One region of the Neobacillus sp. DFD-2R genome, then DNA from elsewhere that is predicted to be linked to it. Evidence: a T-box and tRNA genes for the amino acid it is inferred to sense, from the RefSeq annotation. Region 1 holds a T-box; the other holds one or more tRNA genes.
The links. A T-box is a leader RNA that pairs with one kind of tRNA and senses whether it is charged. The one in region 1 lies ahead of tyrS (tyrosine--tRNA ligase), so its partner is inferred to be a tRNA-Tyr.
Positions count from the first base shown of each region.

Region 2: it encodes a tRNA-Tyr, which carries the amino acid that the T-box ahead of tyrS (tyrosine--tRNA ligase) is inferred to sense. The anticodon was not compared.

Region 1 covers NZ_CM173228.1:1,268,937-1,276,624, reverse strand. Annotated here, with positions in the region: gene megL (methionine gamma-lyase) at 1-1,174, opposite strand, end outside; gene AC3ANV_RS06125 (sensor domain-containing diguanylate cyclase) at 1,277-2,713, opposite strand; gene rpsD (30S ribosomal protein S4) at 3,089-3,691, shown strand; gene tyrS (tyrosine--tRNA ligase) at 3,790-5,046, opposite strand; T-box leader at 5,110-5,322, opposite strand; gene AC3ANV_RS06110 (transglycosylase domain-containing protein) at 5,460-7,688, shown strand, end outside.
Region 2 covers NZ_CM173228.1:2,148,607-2,156,294, reverse strand. Annotated here, with positions in the region: partial or broken gene AC3ANV_RS10855 (IS6 family transposase) at 398-1,102, shown strand; gene AC3ANV_RS10850 (ATP-binding protein) at 1,230-2,477, opposite strand; tRNA gene AC3ANV_RS10845 (tRNA-Arg) at 3,051-3,124, opposite strand; tRNA gene AC3ANV_RS10840 (tRNA-Ser) at 3,135-3,225, opposite strand; tRNA gene AC3ANV_RS10835 (tRNA-Asn) at 3,235-3,309, opposite strand; tRNA gene AC3ANV_RS10830 (tRNA-Tyr) at 3,327-3,401, opposite strand; tRNA gene AC3ANV_RS10825 (tRNA-Gly) at 3,406-3,479, opposite strand; tRNA gene AC3ANV_RS10820 (tRNA-Cys) at 3,485-3,558, opposite strand; tRNA gene AC3ANV_RS10815 (tRNA-Ala) at 3,615-3,687, opposite strand; gene AC3ANV_RS10810 (hypothetical protein) at 4,301-4,609, shown strand; partial or broken gene AC3ANV_RS10805 (IS110 family RNA-guided transposase) at 4,830-5,997, shown strand; gene AC3ANV_RS10800 (CotH kinase family protein) at 6,112-7,203, opposite strand; gene AC3ANV_RS10795 (CotG/ExsB N-terminal domain-containing protein) at 7,401-7,688, shown strand, end outside.

The DNA of each region.
Region 1 (7,688 bases):
CTAATGCCTGTTCAAGATCCGTTCTGATATCCTCCCATGCTTCAAGGCCAACTGATAACCGAAGCAAATTATCTTCGATCCCCATCTTTATCCTGTCTTCTTTTGGCACAACTGCATGTGTCATAGTTGTCGGATGCTGAATCAACGTCTCTGCATCGCCTAGGCTGACAGCAATTTTAATCAGTCCTAATTGATTTATTAATTTTTGTGCCGTTTCTTTTGTACCTTTAACTGAAAATGAAATAAGACCGCCTGGTTTTTTCATTTGTTTTTGCATAGTAGCATAATCCGGGTGTTCATTATCACCGGGAAAATAAACGTGTTCAATTTTTGGATGATCTTTTAAAAAGGCAAAAAGCCTATCAGCATTTTCACAATGCCGATCCATGCGAACAGGCAGTGTTTTCAAGCCCCTGATCAATAACCAAGCATCGAATGGCGATATAATGCCCCCGATATCTTTCTGAGTCGTACGCGAAACTTTTTGAATAAATTCGTTCTTACCGATAACCAAACCGGCAATCACATCACCATGACCACAAATATATTTTGTAGCACTATGAATAACGATATCGCAACCGTAAATTAGTGGAGTTTGTAAGTAGGGAGAGCAAAAGGTATTATCGACGACCACCGGGATTCCTTTTTCCTTTGCAATACGTGCAATCAACTCTAGGTCGACTAGCTTCATCGTGGGATTTATCGGAGTTTCAACATAAATACATGCGGTATTTGGCAGTATTTCATTTTCTAAAGTTTCAATTGAATTCATAAGTGAAAAATCGTGCCCAATATCATATTTTTCTTTTAGTAATTGCATCAGCCCAAATGTACTTCCGTACACGCCCTGTGAACAAAGTATATGATCACCTGTTTTGGTTAAAGCAACCAAAACAGCGGAAACAGCCGCCATTCCTGATGAAAATGCTAATGCACGTTCCCCTTTTTCAAGTTCGGCCATCCGGTCTTCCAGTATTTTCACAGTCGGATTGCCTAAGCGTGAATAAATATATCCATCTTCCTGTCCGGCAAACCTTTTTTCTCCTTGTTCGGCACTGGCAAACGTGAATGTCGATGTTTGATATAAGGGAGGTATTAAACTTCCAAGGAATTCATTTGAATTATAACCGGCATGTATCACTTCAGTTTCAAAACGCCAATTCTTTTCTTTCACTGTGGGCCCTCCTTAATTGAAATCGCTTTCATTTTATAACTCTTTCTATAGCATATGACCTTTGATCACAAATAGTTAAGGCATTCCCTAAAGCTGAATGCCTTAACTTGCTCTTATGCTGTTCCGCTGGGAAACTACCTTGTTTTTCCCTGTCCCCTTTGCAATGTAAAGTGCTTCATCTGCACGTTTAAATAAATAATTATAGGAATCCAGCCGATCCTTACTCCAATAGGAAACACCACATGACACTGTAATATGGGGATTTGAATAATGCGCCACTCTTTCAACTACCCTCTCAGCGATCCCCACTCCTGTTTCAAGGGTAACTTTAGGAAGATAAACAGCCAGTTCTTCGCCACCCCAGCGAGCTCCTACATCATTTCCACGTATATTCCCTTTTATTAGGTTTGCCACTTGAATTAGTACCTCGTCGCCTACCTGATGTCCATAAGTATCATTAATGTCTTTAAAATTATCAATATCTATAATGATAAATGTACCTTCCTCATCATGTTTCATCGACCATTTGATTTTTTCATCCAAATAATTACGGGAATGCAGCTTTGTTAAATGGTCAGTTATGATCATCTGCTCTAATTCTTCTCGAAGCATAGAATTGGTGAGTGCCAGTGAGGAATGATGTATTAACGATTGTAAGAGCTTAAAGGTATCAAATGAAAAAAAATAAGGTTCCTGATGCATGACGATTGAAAACCCTTTCAGATTTTCACTTTCAAACATCGGAATAGCCATTACAGAACGAAAGTATGTACTATCAGTCATTTTTGGAAGATTTAAATCTCCAATAAACAAAGAATCTTTTTCTTGATGAATTTTATCTTTTATAAAATCAATATATATTCGAGCTTGTTTCGTTGAAAAGAATGGGGTTGAACCAGGTAATACATTTGCTTTTATTTGATCATGGGAGAACAGGAAGAAACCAACTTCCTGTGAATCAAAAGAATGTTTGATTTGTTCACTCATATACGTCATCGTTTCAGCTAAACGCAAATTAGAATTTAAACGATGGGAAGTCTCATTTATTAATTGCAAATCAGAAATAACCCGCCTTGATTGCTGATAGAGCTGGGCATTTTCCAGTGCTCCACCGGCTGCATTTGCAAATAAAGTAATAAATTCTATTTCATTTTTAGGAAATTCAAGTGTATTTGGAGCTATAACCTGTAAAACTCCGTAAACTCCCTGTTTCCCTTTAAATGGCGCATAAAGGATCGATCGCTTTTCTTCCAGTGAAAATTCCATTTGTATATTTCCTGAAACGTAGGACTGCATTGCTGTTATATTTTCACTATCATATTCAAGGTCTATAATCGGTAATTCATTATCGATGTAATTATCCTGAGAAAGGAGCAAATAATAAGAAAAAGATGGATATAACTGCTCGAGAGAAACGATTATTTCCCGTAGCAGGGCATCCTTATCCAATAGCGAATGGAAGGCTTCAGTAACTAAAAATAACTGCTTATATTTATTTTCCTCATTTTGTAAAAACAACTCTTTTTTAAGTGCATCCATCCAACATCACCTATTTTTCTAATTCCAAAAATATACATCATATCCTAATTATAGTGAATATCGGACAATTTTTGTAAACTTTTTTTGAATAATTTTTAACTTTTCTTATTTATACTTTTAATCAATTTCTAAAATAATCTTGACTTTAATGCAATTAAAATTATATAATATTTTTTGTGTAAAATATTGCAGCCTATGTGAACACTTTAATAGTCTCATTTTGTTCCTCATAATGACATATTTCTATTATGATGGTGCATCTTGTAACTCTCTGCTGCTAGGGCGAAGGTGCATGAAAACAAAATGGCTTTCATTGTCGTTTCATAACGGTTTTTATTTTACCAAAAAAATAAAAACACGAAGGAGGAGTCATTCATGGCTCGTTATACTGGCTCAAGCTGGAAAATCTCTCGTCGTCTTGGAATTTCTCTAAGCGGCACAGGTAAAGAATTAGATAAGCGTCCTTACGCTCCTGGACAACATGGTCCAAACCAACGCAAAAAGCTTTCTGAATACGGATTACAATTACAAGAAAAACAAAAACTTCGTCACATGTACGGAGTAAATGAGCGCCAATTCCGTAATCTTTTTGATAAAGCCGGGAAACTCTCAGGTAAACACGGCGAAAACTTCATGATTCTTCTTGAATCACGTCTTGACAACGTAGTTTACCGTTTAGGTTTGGCACGTACTCGTCGTGCTGCTCGTCAGTTAGTTAACCACGGTCACATCTTAGTTGATGGATCTCGCGTTGATATCCCATCATACCGTTTAACTGCCGGTCAAACAATCAGCCTTCGTGAAAAATCACGTAACCTTGATGTTGTTAAAGAAGCAGTAGAAGTAAACAACTTCGTTCCTGATTTCTTATCATTCGATGCTGATAAACTTGAAGGTACTTTCACTCGCTTACCAGAGCGTTCTGAACTTCCTGCAGAAATTAACGAAGCTCTTATCGTTGAGTTCTACTCTCGTTAATCCTTCAGTTCCTAACCCCTTGGAAACTTCCAAGGGGTTATTTTTTTCTTTGAAATAATAAACCCTTGGAAGTTTCCAAGGGTTATTGTCATAAAATATTAATATTTAATCAAGGAGTATTTCTTTTTACCTCTTCTGATAATCGTAAACAGACCTTCAATCCGATCCGTTTCTTGGAGAACGTAAGAGGTATCGGTTACCTTTTCCCCATTAATAGTAATAGCACCATTACTGATATCTTCACGGGCTTGACGCTTTGAAGGAGAAATCCCTGCTGCCACTAATAAATCAACAAGGTTGCCTTCTGTCGCACTTGCCTCAAAGGATGGAACATCTTTAAAGCCTTGTTTAATTTCCGCAGCAGAAAGGGTTTTAACATCGCCGCTAAATAAGGCATTGGAAATCTTTATTGCTTGTTCTAGTGACGCGTCGCCATGAATAAGGCGGGTCATTTCTTCTGCTAATGCCTTTTGTGCTTTACGCAGATGCGGCTCTTCCTGAACAGAAGCTTCTAACTGCTCAATTTCCTCATGTGATAAGAAAGTAAAGTACTTTAAGTATTTCACGACGTCAGCATCCGCTGTATTAATCCAGAACTGATAAAATTCGTAAGGAGTTGTTTTTTCCGGATCAAGCCAGACTGCACCGCTTTCCGATTTCCCGAATTTTGTCCCATCTGCTTTCGTAACAAGAGGAATCGTTAAGCCAAAGGCTTTGGAGCCTTCCGGCTGCATTTTACGGATTAATTCCAAACCGGAGGTAATATTACCCCACTGGTCACTGCCGCCGATTTGTAATCTGCAATTTTGGTTTTCATATAAATGTAGAAAATCCAAAGCCTGAAGAATTGTATAAGTAAACTCTGTAAACGAGATACCTGTCTCAAGACGGGATGCAATTGTATCCTTCGCAAGCATGTAATTAACACCAATATGCTTACCGATATCCCGTAAGAAGGTAACGATATCCATTGAACCGGCCCAATCATAGTTATTCACCATAATTGCACCATTTTCACCATCAAACTCAAAGATTGATTCTAACTGTTTTTTAATACCTGCAACATTATCTTGAACGGTTTCCAAGGTTAACAGTTTACGTTCTTCACTTTTTCCGCTTGGATCACCAATTAGACCCGTTGCCCCTCCCACTAAAACGATAGGACGGTGGCCATGCTCCTGAAAGCGACGAAGCGTTAAAAACGGCAGCAGGTGCCCAATGTGCATACTGTCAGCTGTCGGGTCAACACCGCAATAGAGTGAAATTTTTTCCTTGCCTAACGCATTTTTTATTCCTTCTTCATCCGTCTGCTGATAAATAATGCCTCTCCACGCTAAATCCTGTAATAATTCCATGCTAAATCCCTCCATTTGTTCTCAATCCAAGTCTAATAAAAAACAAAAACGCCCCTGCACATATGCAGGGACGAAAATTTCGCGGTACCACCCGGCTTGAGGAAAATTTCCTCCAACTCAAAAAGTTAACGGTTTCGACCGTTCTCCGCTACTACTATTTTCACGGCGAAAGCTCTAGGATGTAATTCATTCTTCTATATGTGTCAGCTTCCACCAAACGCTGACTCTCTACGAACAGGGATAGAAGAACTACTGGATTCCCTTCACAGCTTACTATTGAAATTAAATTTATTTTTACCATAATATCTTACAACTGTCAAACCTGAATCGGATATATCAGAAAAATGTAGAAGCTTGTCATTTTTTAGAAGGCTATATGCTATAATGTATGTGATTTTATAAGAGGTGATGCTATGAAAGAAAAGCTGCAGGTATGGACTGAAAAAATAAAACCGGCAATAGACTTGATTACCCATAAAAAAACAGTAAAAAAAGCACGAATTACCTACCAAGTAGTTTGGAACTTAGTTCTTTTATTTTTAACAGTAATCGTACTTGGAGGAGCTTTTGCAACAGGTGTCGGTGCAGGCTATTTCGCCTCACTTGTTAAGGACGAGCCCGTCCGTTCATACAGTAGTATGAAAAAAGATATCTATGATTATAACGAAACTTCTGATCTCTATTTTTCTGATAATGTTTATCTTGGAAAACTTCGGTCTGATCTGGAACGGGAGGAAGTCAAGATAGATCAAGTATCAGATTACTTAGTCAAAGCAATTGTGGCTACCGAGGACGAATACTTTTATCAGCACAAGGGCGTTGTCCCTAAAGCTGTTTTTCGTGCTCTTTTTCAGGAAGTCACAAACTCCTCTGTCCAATCAGGCGGTAGTACTTTAACCCAGCAATTAATTAAAAATCAAATTTTAACAAATGAAGTTTCATTCCAACGAAAAGCAAATGAAATATTACTTGCCCTTCGCTTAGAGAAATTCTTCACAAAAAAAGAAATACTTGAAGCATACTTAAACGTTTCAACCTTTGGAAGAAATGCTTCAGGACGAAACATTGCCGGGGTTCAAGCGGCAGCAAAAGGAATCTTCGGAAAAAATGCCAAAGATTTAACCCTTCCTCAAGCAGCATTTATTGCCGGCTTACCTCAAAGTCCTTTTGGGTATACACCTTTTACAAAAGAAGGAAAATTGAAAGACAACCTTAAACCGGGTCTTACCCGAATGAAAACAGTCTTAAAAAGAATGTATGATGGCGGATACATAAACCAAAAGCAGTATGCAGAAGCATCAGCTTATGATATTACCAAAGATTTTACAGAACCGACTGTTAATCCAATCGAAAAATACCCATGGCTTACGCTGGAAATTGAAAAGCGTTCGATTGATGTGCTTGCCGCGGTGTTAGCAAAAAAAGATGGATACAGTGAGAAAGATTTAAAAAACGATGATAATCTTCATTATAAATACCAATTATTAGCTAACCATGATTTGCATCAAAATGGATATAAAATCCATACGACCATTAACAAAGATATCTATGATGCAATGCAGATAGTAAAGGATCATTACCCTTCTTATGGCCCTGATAAACCTCAGGAAAAAGTAGACCCCGAAACAGGTGAAAAGAAAACAGTAATGGAGCCGGTGGAAGTCGGAGCAGAGCTCATTGAAAATAAGACAGGTGCTATTATCAGCTTTGTTGGCGGAAGAGATTACAACAAACAACAGCTGAATCATGCTACAAGTGCAATCAGGCAAAATGGTTCAACAATGAAGCCTCTTCTTGTTTATGGTCCTGCAATTGATTTAGGAATAGCTTCACCCGGGACACCGTTACCTGACGTGGCATTAAGCCTCAATCCGGCCAGCAGCAGTCCTTGGCCACATAACTATGACCTCAGGTACAGCGGTTTGGTTTCAGCAAGATATGCACTAGCGAAGTCCTACAATGTACCAGCGGTAAAGCTTTATAGTGAGATTGTCAATCAGCGGCCTGCTAAATATCTTGAAAAGATGGGCTTTTCCTCTCTTCGAAGTGATGATTATACAAACCTGGCAACAGCGATTGGATCCATGAAGAATGGGGTAACGATTGAAGAAAATACGAATGCCTTCACCACTTTTGCTAATGGCGGAAAATTTATTGACGCTTATTTAATTGATAAAATTGTTGATAAAAAAGGCAAAACCATTTACCGCCATGAAGTAAAACCTGTTGATGTATTTAAACCACAAACGGCATACCTGACACTTGATATGATGCGTGATGTTGTAAAAATGGGGACAGCTTCGGGAATTAACAGAAGACTGAAATTTAAAACGGATTGGGCAGGAAAAACCGGAACAGGGGTAAATTATTATGATTCCTGGTTCGTTGCGACAAACCCGAATGTTACATTTGGGATTTGGACAGGATATGATACTCCGAAATCATTACAATCCTCCGGATCATTGTCATATAGCCAAAGAACAAATAATTTATGGGTTGATTTAATCAATACTGCTTATGCGATAAAGCCTGATTTAATCAGTCCAAAAGAATCATTTCAAATGCCGGGCGGGATTGTAAATCGTACAATTTGTGCTGTTTCCGGTTTACTGCCTTCAGCCGCCTGCTCTAATGCAGGATTG
Region 2 (7,688 bases), 880 kb from region 1:
TCTACCATCCATAATAGTATGGTGGGAACCTAGTCACAAACATTTGTGATAATTACTATTGATTTTAACTTACCATATTTTACATTTACTATAGTAGGAGATTTGTGATTGTTTGGTAATCGACGGTCCTAGCACCTGGAATTGAAAATGAATAGAAGGGATTCCATTCATTTTTGCTCGATTAATAAATAAAAACGGTTGGATAAGTTCACATTATCCAACCGTTTTTACATACCTCATACCTTATAAATGTTTTTACGCGCCTTAGAGGATTCGAACCTCTGACCGACAACTTAGAAGGCTGTTGCTCTATCCGGTTCTGGTGCAAAATCCTCGAACATTTTGCAATTAATCTCCATACTGATACTACTACTCTTAAAAAAGGGGCACATTCAGTATGGAAAACCAAAATTTGTTCAAATGGAAACATTATCAGCCTGAAATCATCCTTCTTACAGTGAGATGGTACCTACGGTACAACCTAAGTTTTCGTGATTTGGTGGAAATGATGGAAGAGCGAGGCCTGTCGATAGCTCACACAACGATTATGCGTTGGGTCCATCAATATGGCCCTGAGTTGGATAAGAGAATCCGGCGTCATCTCAAGCAGACCAATGACTCGTGGAGAGTAGATGAAACATACATAAAAGTAAAAGGACAATGGATGTATTTGGATCGTGCAGTCGATTCAGAAGGGAAAACCATTGATTTTTAGTTAAGTAAAAATAGAAATACCAAATCGACCAAGCGCTTTTTTAAAACCTTAGCTTTTTCGCATGTATCCACTCCTCGTGTCATTACTGTAGATAAGAATCCAGCTTATCCAGTAGCAGTTGAGGAGTTAAAAGAAGAAAAAAAGATGCCAGAAGGCATCCAAATAAGGCAAGTGAAATATCTTAACAACATCTTGGAACAGGATCATCGGTTCATTAAGAGAAGAGTCCTTCCTATGTTAGGGTTCAAGTCTTTTGATACAGCTATATCCATTCTTTTGGGAGTAGAAGCCATGCATATGATTAAAAAAGAACAGATTGATTTACGGGATCAGTCTATCCAAAATCAGAAAAATTTCATTCATCAATTGTTTGGGCTTGCAGCATAAGATACGATTCGCTAGGAATATATGCGTTTTATTCTCTTTTATTTTATCTTTGCAGCGGAACCTGTCGGTTCATATACTTTTATTTTTAGCTAACGCTCATGTTTGTCAGTTAATGGCGATGATATTTTTACAATTTATGGAGAGGGAACCGAATGGTAAACGTGGTTCCTTTTCCTTTTTGGCTTTGGACGGTGATTTTTCCCTGAAGCGAGTCGATAATGCGATAGCTCACCATGAGTCCTATGCCGGTTCCTTTTTCTTTCAGGGAATAAAATGGTTGTCCAAGACGTTTCACTTCGTCTTCATTCATCCCCACTCCCTCATCTTGGATTTGGATCATCACATGCTGTGACTCCTGTTTCACGCAAATGGAAACTGCACCACCTTGAGGCATCGCTTCGATGCCATTTTTGATGATATTGAGGAAGGCTTGTTTCATTTTTTGGTGATGACCCAATATCGCACACTCTTGCTCCGGAAGTCGGACGTCTATGCTTACTTTTCGTTCTAAAGCATAGACGTAGAGAATCTTGACGACTGTTTGTATTTTTTGGCAAACATCGACGGACTCTTTCGTATCCGCTTCTGGCTTGGCAAGCGAAAGATATTCGGTAATGACATCATTCGTTCGATCCACTTCTTCTATACAAATTTGAACATACCTTTTATACGTCTCTGAAATTGGCGATTGTAGAAGTAACTGGAGAAATCCTCGATTGGTCTGCATGGGATTTCGAACTTCATGAGCAAAGGAACTGGCCAATTCTCCGAGTATCTTATATTTTTCCGCCTGTTGAGCTTCCATGTGTAACTGGGCATTTTCCCTTAAGGTTTCAATCAAAGAGACGGTTACGATGGTGGCAACACATATCGCTAATATTTCCTGAAGTGTGTGGTTAAAAAAATCCATCTCTTGAAAATCCACGAGGATGTAGATCAAGGACATCCCCGATGTTATCATCCAAGTCAGTTTCATTCGACCTGCTCGATCCTGTTGGATGAAACGTGGATATGCTAAAAAAAACATGGGTAAGAAGAAAAGGACTTCGTATTCCGTTGAATAAAAACCTGCCCCCCCGAAATACCAACGATACAACAATAAGATGATTGTGAGAACAATACCTGTTGCGTATCCACCTCCATAAAATATACCTATCATAAGAGCTACAAACCGTAGGTCATTTCGTTCGTTTACATCCGAATAGATCGGGAAGGACATGCATAATACTAACGTAATCGTTGCCAAGAAACTGAAAATTAACTTTTGACGTTTCGTTTCGATGAATTGATGACGATTGGTTAAATACATAGAATAAAAAAAGACAGGGATCAAAATAATCATTACTTGTAAGAGCAAGTTTTTAATATGTTCCATACAGTTTACCTCATTGTTAAGCTCATTCTAGTATAAAAGAAAACCGAATATAAAAACAGGAGAAAAAAATGGGTTCTGGTGCAAAAAACTCTAAACATCGCAATTAATCTCTAAAGCTTGGACATACTATTACTCTAAAAAAGGGGGTATGATTAGTAAGGGGGTCCTGACGGCATTTCGCGGATTTTATACGCTGAGACAAATAATGTAAATTGGTACGCCCAAAAACTTTGAAAGGGCGATGTTTTGGGGAATTGTTTTTGGTTCGACTTTTGGATATAAGAAAATTAGCCAAAGAACCAATAGGAAACTGCTCTACGATAATCACCAAAAACGTTCGTTATTGGTCAAAACAGCCCTTAGCGTAAGAAAATTCGGGTTTTTCCTTCCAAAAAATGTCTTAAATTAACGAGTGGGCTTATTTTTCGTTATCTAACCTGATTACCAAAAATAATGAATAATCAAATAATTTTAAAAAGGAAGATTATAGTTATTAAAATTTGAATGCCATTTTCCATCACCTAGGTATTGACAATGAAAGTAATGTACATATCCTATCGTTTTTTACATTTACGCGCCTTAGAGGATTCGAACCTCTGACCGTACGCTTAGAAGGCGTATGCTCTATCCAGCTGAGCTAAAGGCGCATTATATGAATGGCGGAGAAGGAGGGATTTGAACCCTCGCGCCGGTTACCCGACCTACACCCTTAGCAGGGGCGCCTCTTCAGCCTCTTGAGTACTTCTCCATAAAAAAATGGCTCCGCAGGTAGGATTCGAACCTACGACCGATCGGTTAACAGCCGATTGCTCTACCACTGAGCTACTGCGGAACAAAAATATATTATTATGGTGGGCCTAAATGGACTCGAACCATCGACCTCACGCTTATCAGGTGTGCTCTAACCAGCTGAGCTATAGGCCCATATTGGAGCCGGTGATGAGAATCGAACTCACAACATCAGTTTGGAAGGCTGAGGTTTTACCACTAAACTACACCCGCATTTTTGGAGGCAACACCCGGATTTGAACCAGGGATAAAGGTTTTGCAGACCTCTGCCTTACCACTTGGCTATGCTGCCATAACTGGGCTAGCTGAACGCATGACGGAACCGCCATTTTAATAAAAATTAAATAATGGAGCCTAGCGGGATCGAACCGCTGACCTCCTGCGTGCAAAGCAGGCGCTCTCCCAGCTGAGCTAAGGCCCCATGTTGTTAATATCAATTCTCGACTGGTCGGGAAGACAGGATTCGAACCTGCGACTCTCTAATACAAAATATAAGATAATTTAAATTTGGCACGATTTTAGTTCTATCTTTGAAAATAATTTTATACCCCTGCAGGCGGGCTTTCCTCTCGTCTCTTTTTTATGCTTATGTTCCTTATGTGTTGAACAGAGTAGTTTACCGGATGTACAAAAACATTTGTTGAAAAACAATAAGATAGCCAACAATCTTATTTTAAATTAAACAGATTAAAGTTAAAGCCACCGTTTTTAAACGGTGGCTTTAATGGTGGAATGATGTAAAAGGAGTGTTTTGGGGGACATATTTAAGAAGAATCACTTCGGACACTGCGGAAGTACGACTCGATATCCAGGAAAAAAGACAGTTACTTTATCCCCAGGTAAAAAATATTCGTCCCATGGATTTTGAGGGTAAGTATTCTGACGATTTAACATTTAACCACTTCTCCTGATAATTTTATTAATAACAGAATATTTCTAACCCAAAAGGGGTAACCGTATCAAAACGGGAAAATTATAAATCGAAGAAATATTAAATCAGTGAGGGATTATAAACATTATGAAGGATAATAATTATGTCTGGTAATGTACTTGGCGAGCTTTTTCTATGGGCAGCCCTACAACCACATCAAAATGTTATTACTGTAGATATTGCTATAACAACAAATAGTATGATTAAAAATAACCTAGTTACATATGCGGAAGGAACCCTTACTTATAACTCAGGTATTACTATCCTTGGGCCAGAGGTACCACCTGTATTTCAATCAGGCTCTGGAGGAATTAAACAATATTTTAGTAACAAAAGAAACTTAGATTGTCCATTTAATTGCAATGAAACTGGTCGACTTGGAGTGACAATCATTATGGGTGATGATGTTTAAGTGGAATCGTCCAATTTGGGTCAATACTGATTCTACGGCTGGGAGAGGAAGGTCGCTTAACTATGGTGCGTGAGAGCCCATCCGTTAGTCTGACTCCAACGACCACGGTGCACCACTGACTGTCGCTCCCTTACGGGAAGCACACATGGTAGATTAATCCTATTCTGGTTGCTGCACCAGCCTCTAATTTATATTCATTGCCGTAGAAAGGATGTTTTCAATGGAAGTAGTCATTGAAAGAGCATGCGGTATGGATGTCCATAAGGACAATATTACTGCCTGCATTATGACACCAGAAGGAAAGGAGATTCAAACGTTTTCTACTAAAACTGTATTTTTATTACAGTTGGTTGATTGGATTAAACAGCACAATTGTACCCATGTTGCCATGGAAAGTACGAGTGTATATTGGAAGCCAATCGTTAATTTACTAGAGGCTGAAGACATTGAGTTTTTAGTGGTGAATGCTCAACACATGAAAGCTGTTCCTGGACGCAAAACCGATGTTAAGGATGCTGAATGGATTGCTAAACTTCTACGTCACGGACTCTTAAAAGCTAGTTATATTCCAGATCGAAATCAACGAGAACTGCGTGAACTAGTTCGATATCGTCGGAGTATCATTGAAGAACGAGCTAGACAACAATAATCGAATTCAAAAAGTGTTAGAGGGTGCAAACATTAAGTTAGGCTCTGTGGTTTCAGACGTTTTGGGCGTTTCTGCACGGGACATGCTCAACGCTATTGCCGAAGGAGAAGAAGATCCTGAAAAATTGGCAAACTTTGCTCGACGCACAATGAAAAAGAAGAAAGATGAACTGGAACTAGCACTTAAAGGTTATATCAATTCACATCAACGGTTAATGTTAAAAACCATTTTAAATCACATTGATTTTCTTACTGAACAAATTGATATGTTGGATCAAGAAGTATCTCAAAGAGTCAGTGCTTATCAAGAAGATATAGATCGGTTAGACTCAATTCCAGGTATATCTAAGAAAATGGCTGAACAAATGTTATCAGAGATAGGTACAAATGTTAAAAAGCAATTCCCAAGTGCTCCTCATATGTGTTCCTGGGCTGGATTAGTTCCTGGACATAACGAAAGTGCAGGAAAAAGGAAATCGGCTAAAACCAAAAAAGGAAACAAATATTTAAGGTCAGCTTTAACGGAAGCAGCTCATTCTGTTAGAGGATCTAAAAACTATCTCGGAGCACTGTATAGGCGTACAGCACCACGAAAAGGCAAAAAACGTGCAGGAATTGTAGTCGCTCACGCAATATTACGCATCTCTTATTATCTTTTGACCCGTAAAGAAATGTATGTAGATTTAGGTGAAGACTACTTTGATAAGCAAAAACATCAATCTACACTTAAAAACTATTAACTATTCACGCTAACATCCATAAAAATAAGCCCCCATATTGAAGGAGACTTTGTTTTATCATAATTCCTTATCTACATTAGGGAATTTTTGAAGGGTTTCTTGTTTTGTACTAATCTACTCTAATTTGTTCATTTTCTTCTTCAAATAGACCCTTCTCTCTTCGATAAATTTCAAAATAACCTCGAACTCTTTATCAAAGTCTTCGATTTGTTCCTTTTTATAAGGATCCTGAAGCACATATGGTCGAATAGATTGGAGTAGCCCTTCCACTTTCGGAGCCAAATACTCTACTGTAAATTGCTGATTCATGATTTCTTCAAGCAGATTTCGGTATTGCTTGCGAAAATTTGCTACATCTAATAGCCGTGCTGTCAAGGTATTAAATCCTTCAATCGGTACATAGTCAGCTTCCATGATTTTTCCGTTTACATCCCTTCCCCATGTTGCATCGTAATCCCAAGGAATAACTTCAAAAAGTCCTGTTTCCCCATTCCGATAAAGCGCATAATTATGGACAAAACCGTCATAGTTTGCCGTGAAAATAATTCCTGCGACCCATCGTAAGTATTTTTCTACATTAATATAATTGATAATTTCTTTTTCAAAATCAGCTCTTGAAATGGTATTAATTTTAAAAATGAGTTCCTGTAAATAATAATCGTCTGCATCTAATCCCCATTTTTTTTCATATCCCAACTCCAGTGACTTTTTCGTTTCTTTATCCAAATCGCTCATTAGTGAAAAATTCGCATCGCCATCAACCGCATAGAAAATGGCTCCATTGGGCAGCGATCTTCTTTTCAAGAAATTTTCATCTACTGATTCAATTTCTAAATAAACTCCTTCTGTTCTTCCATTTAAGATTAAAAAAACGTGTTGCGATCTTGGTGAAAGATTACCAATATCCGAAAAAAAATCAAAAGATAATTTATTTCTTATTAAGGATGGATCCTTGTACTCTGCGTTAAAATGCACATGTTTTACACCTTTGAATGTTTTTGGTTTATAAAAAGAGATTTGATAAGACTTTTTCAAAAATTTACGAATATGGGAGCCGCGATAGCTTAAATCAATATCGAGTTTTTTCCCTTCAATCGTTAACTGTGCAGGAATCGGGTCATCAATCCAAATGTCTCTTTTCAGTTCCTTTAAACCAATTGGATTAATAAAAAGCTTATATTGCGGTAAATTTGTGGCCTCGTCCATTTCTTTAACCTCCTTCCTTTATACGTATGTGTGAATTAATCCGGCAGTTACTTTCGGACATGTTTTTTGTCATAATTAAGCAATTCCCCCATACAAAAGAAAGCAAAGAAACGTAAATTAATTAAGAAGAGGAGTTTCATGGACATTAAATATTTGCCTTTGGTACTCCCTTTCAAGAAAAAAGGAGGTGCAAAAAAATGAGATTTTTTTCAGAAGATGATATTCAAAATGCAGCCGAAAATGCAAGAGAAGGCGGGTTTTGGGACTTTATGTTCAATGACCCCGGCTCGAATCGCACTTCACGCAGAACTTCAAGACGAAATACTTCCAGACGACGTACATCCCGCAGAAATACTTCCAGACGAATGACTTCTAGAGTTCGAAATACTTCTCGCAGAAATACTTCCAGACGAATGACTTCCAGAGTTCGAAATACTTCCCGCAGAAATACCTCGAGACGGATGACTTCCAGGGTTCGAAATACT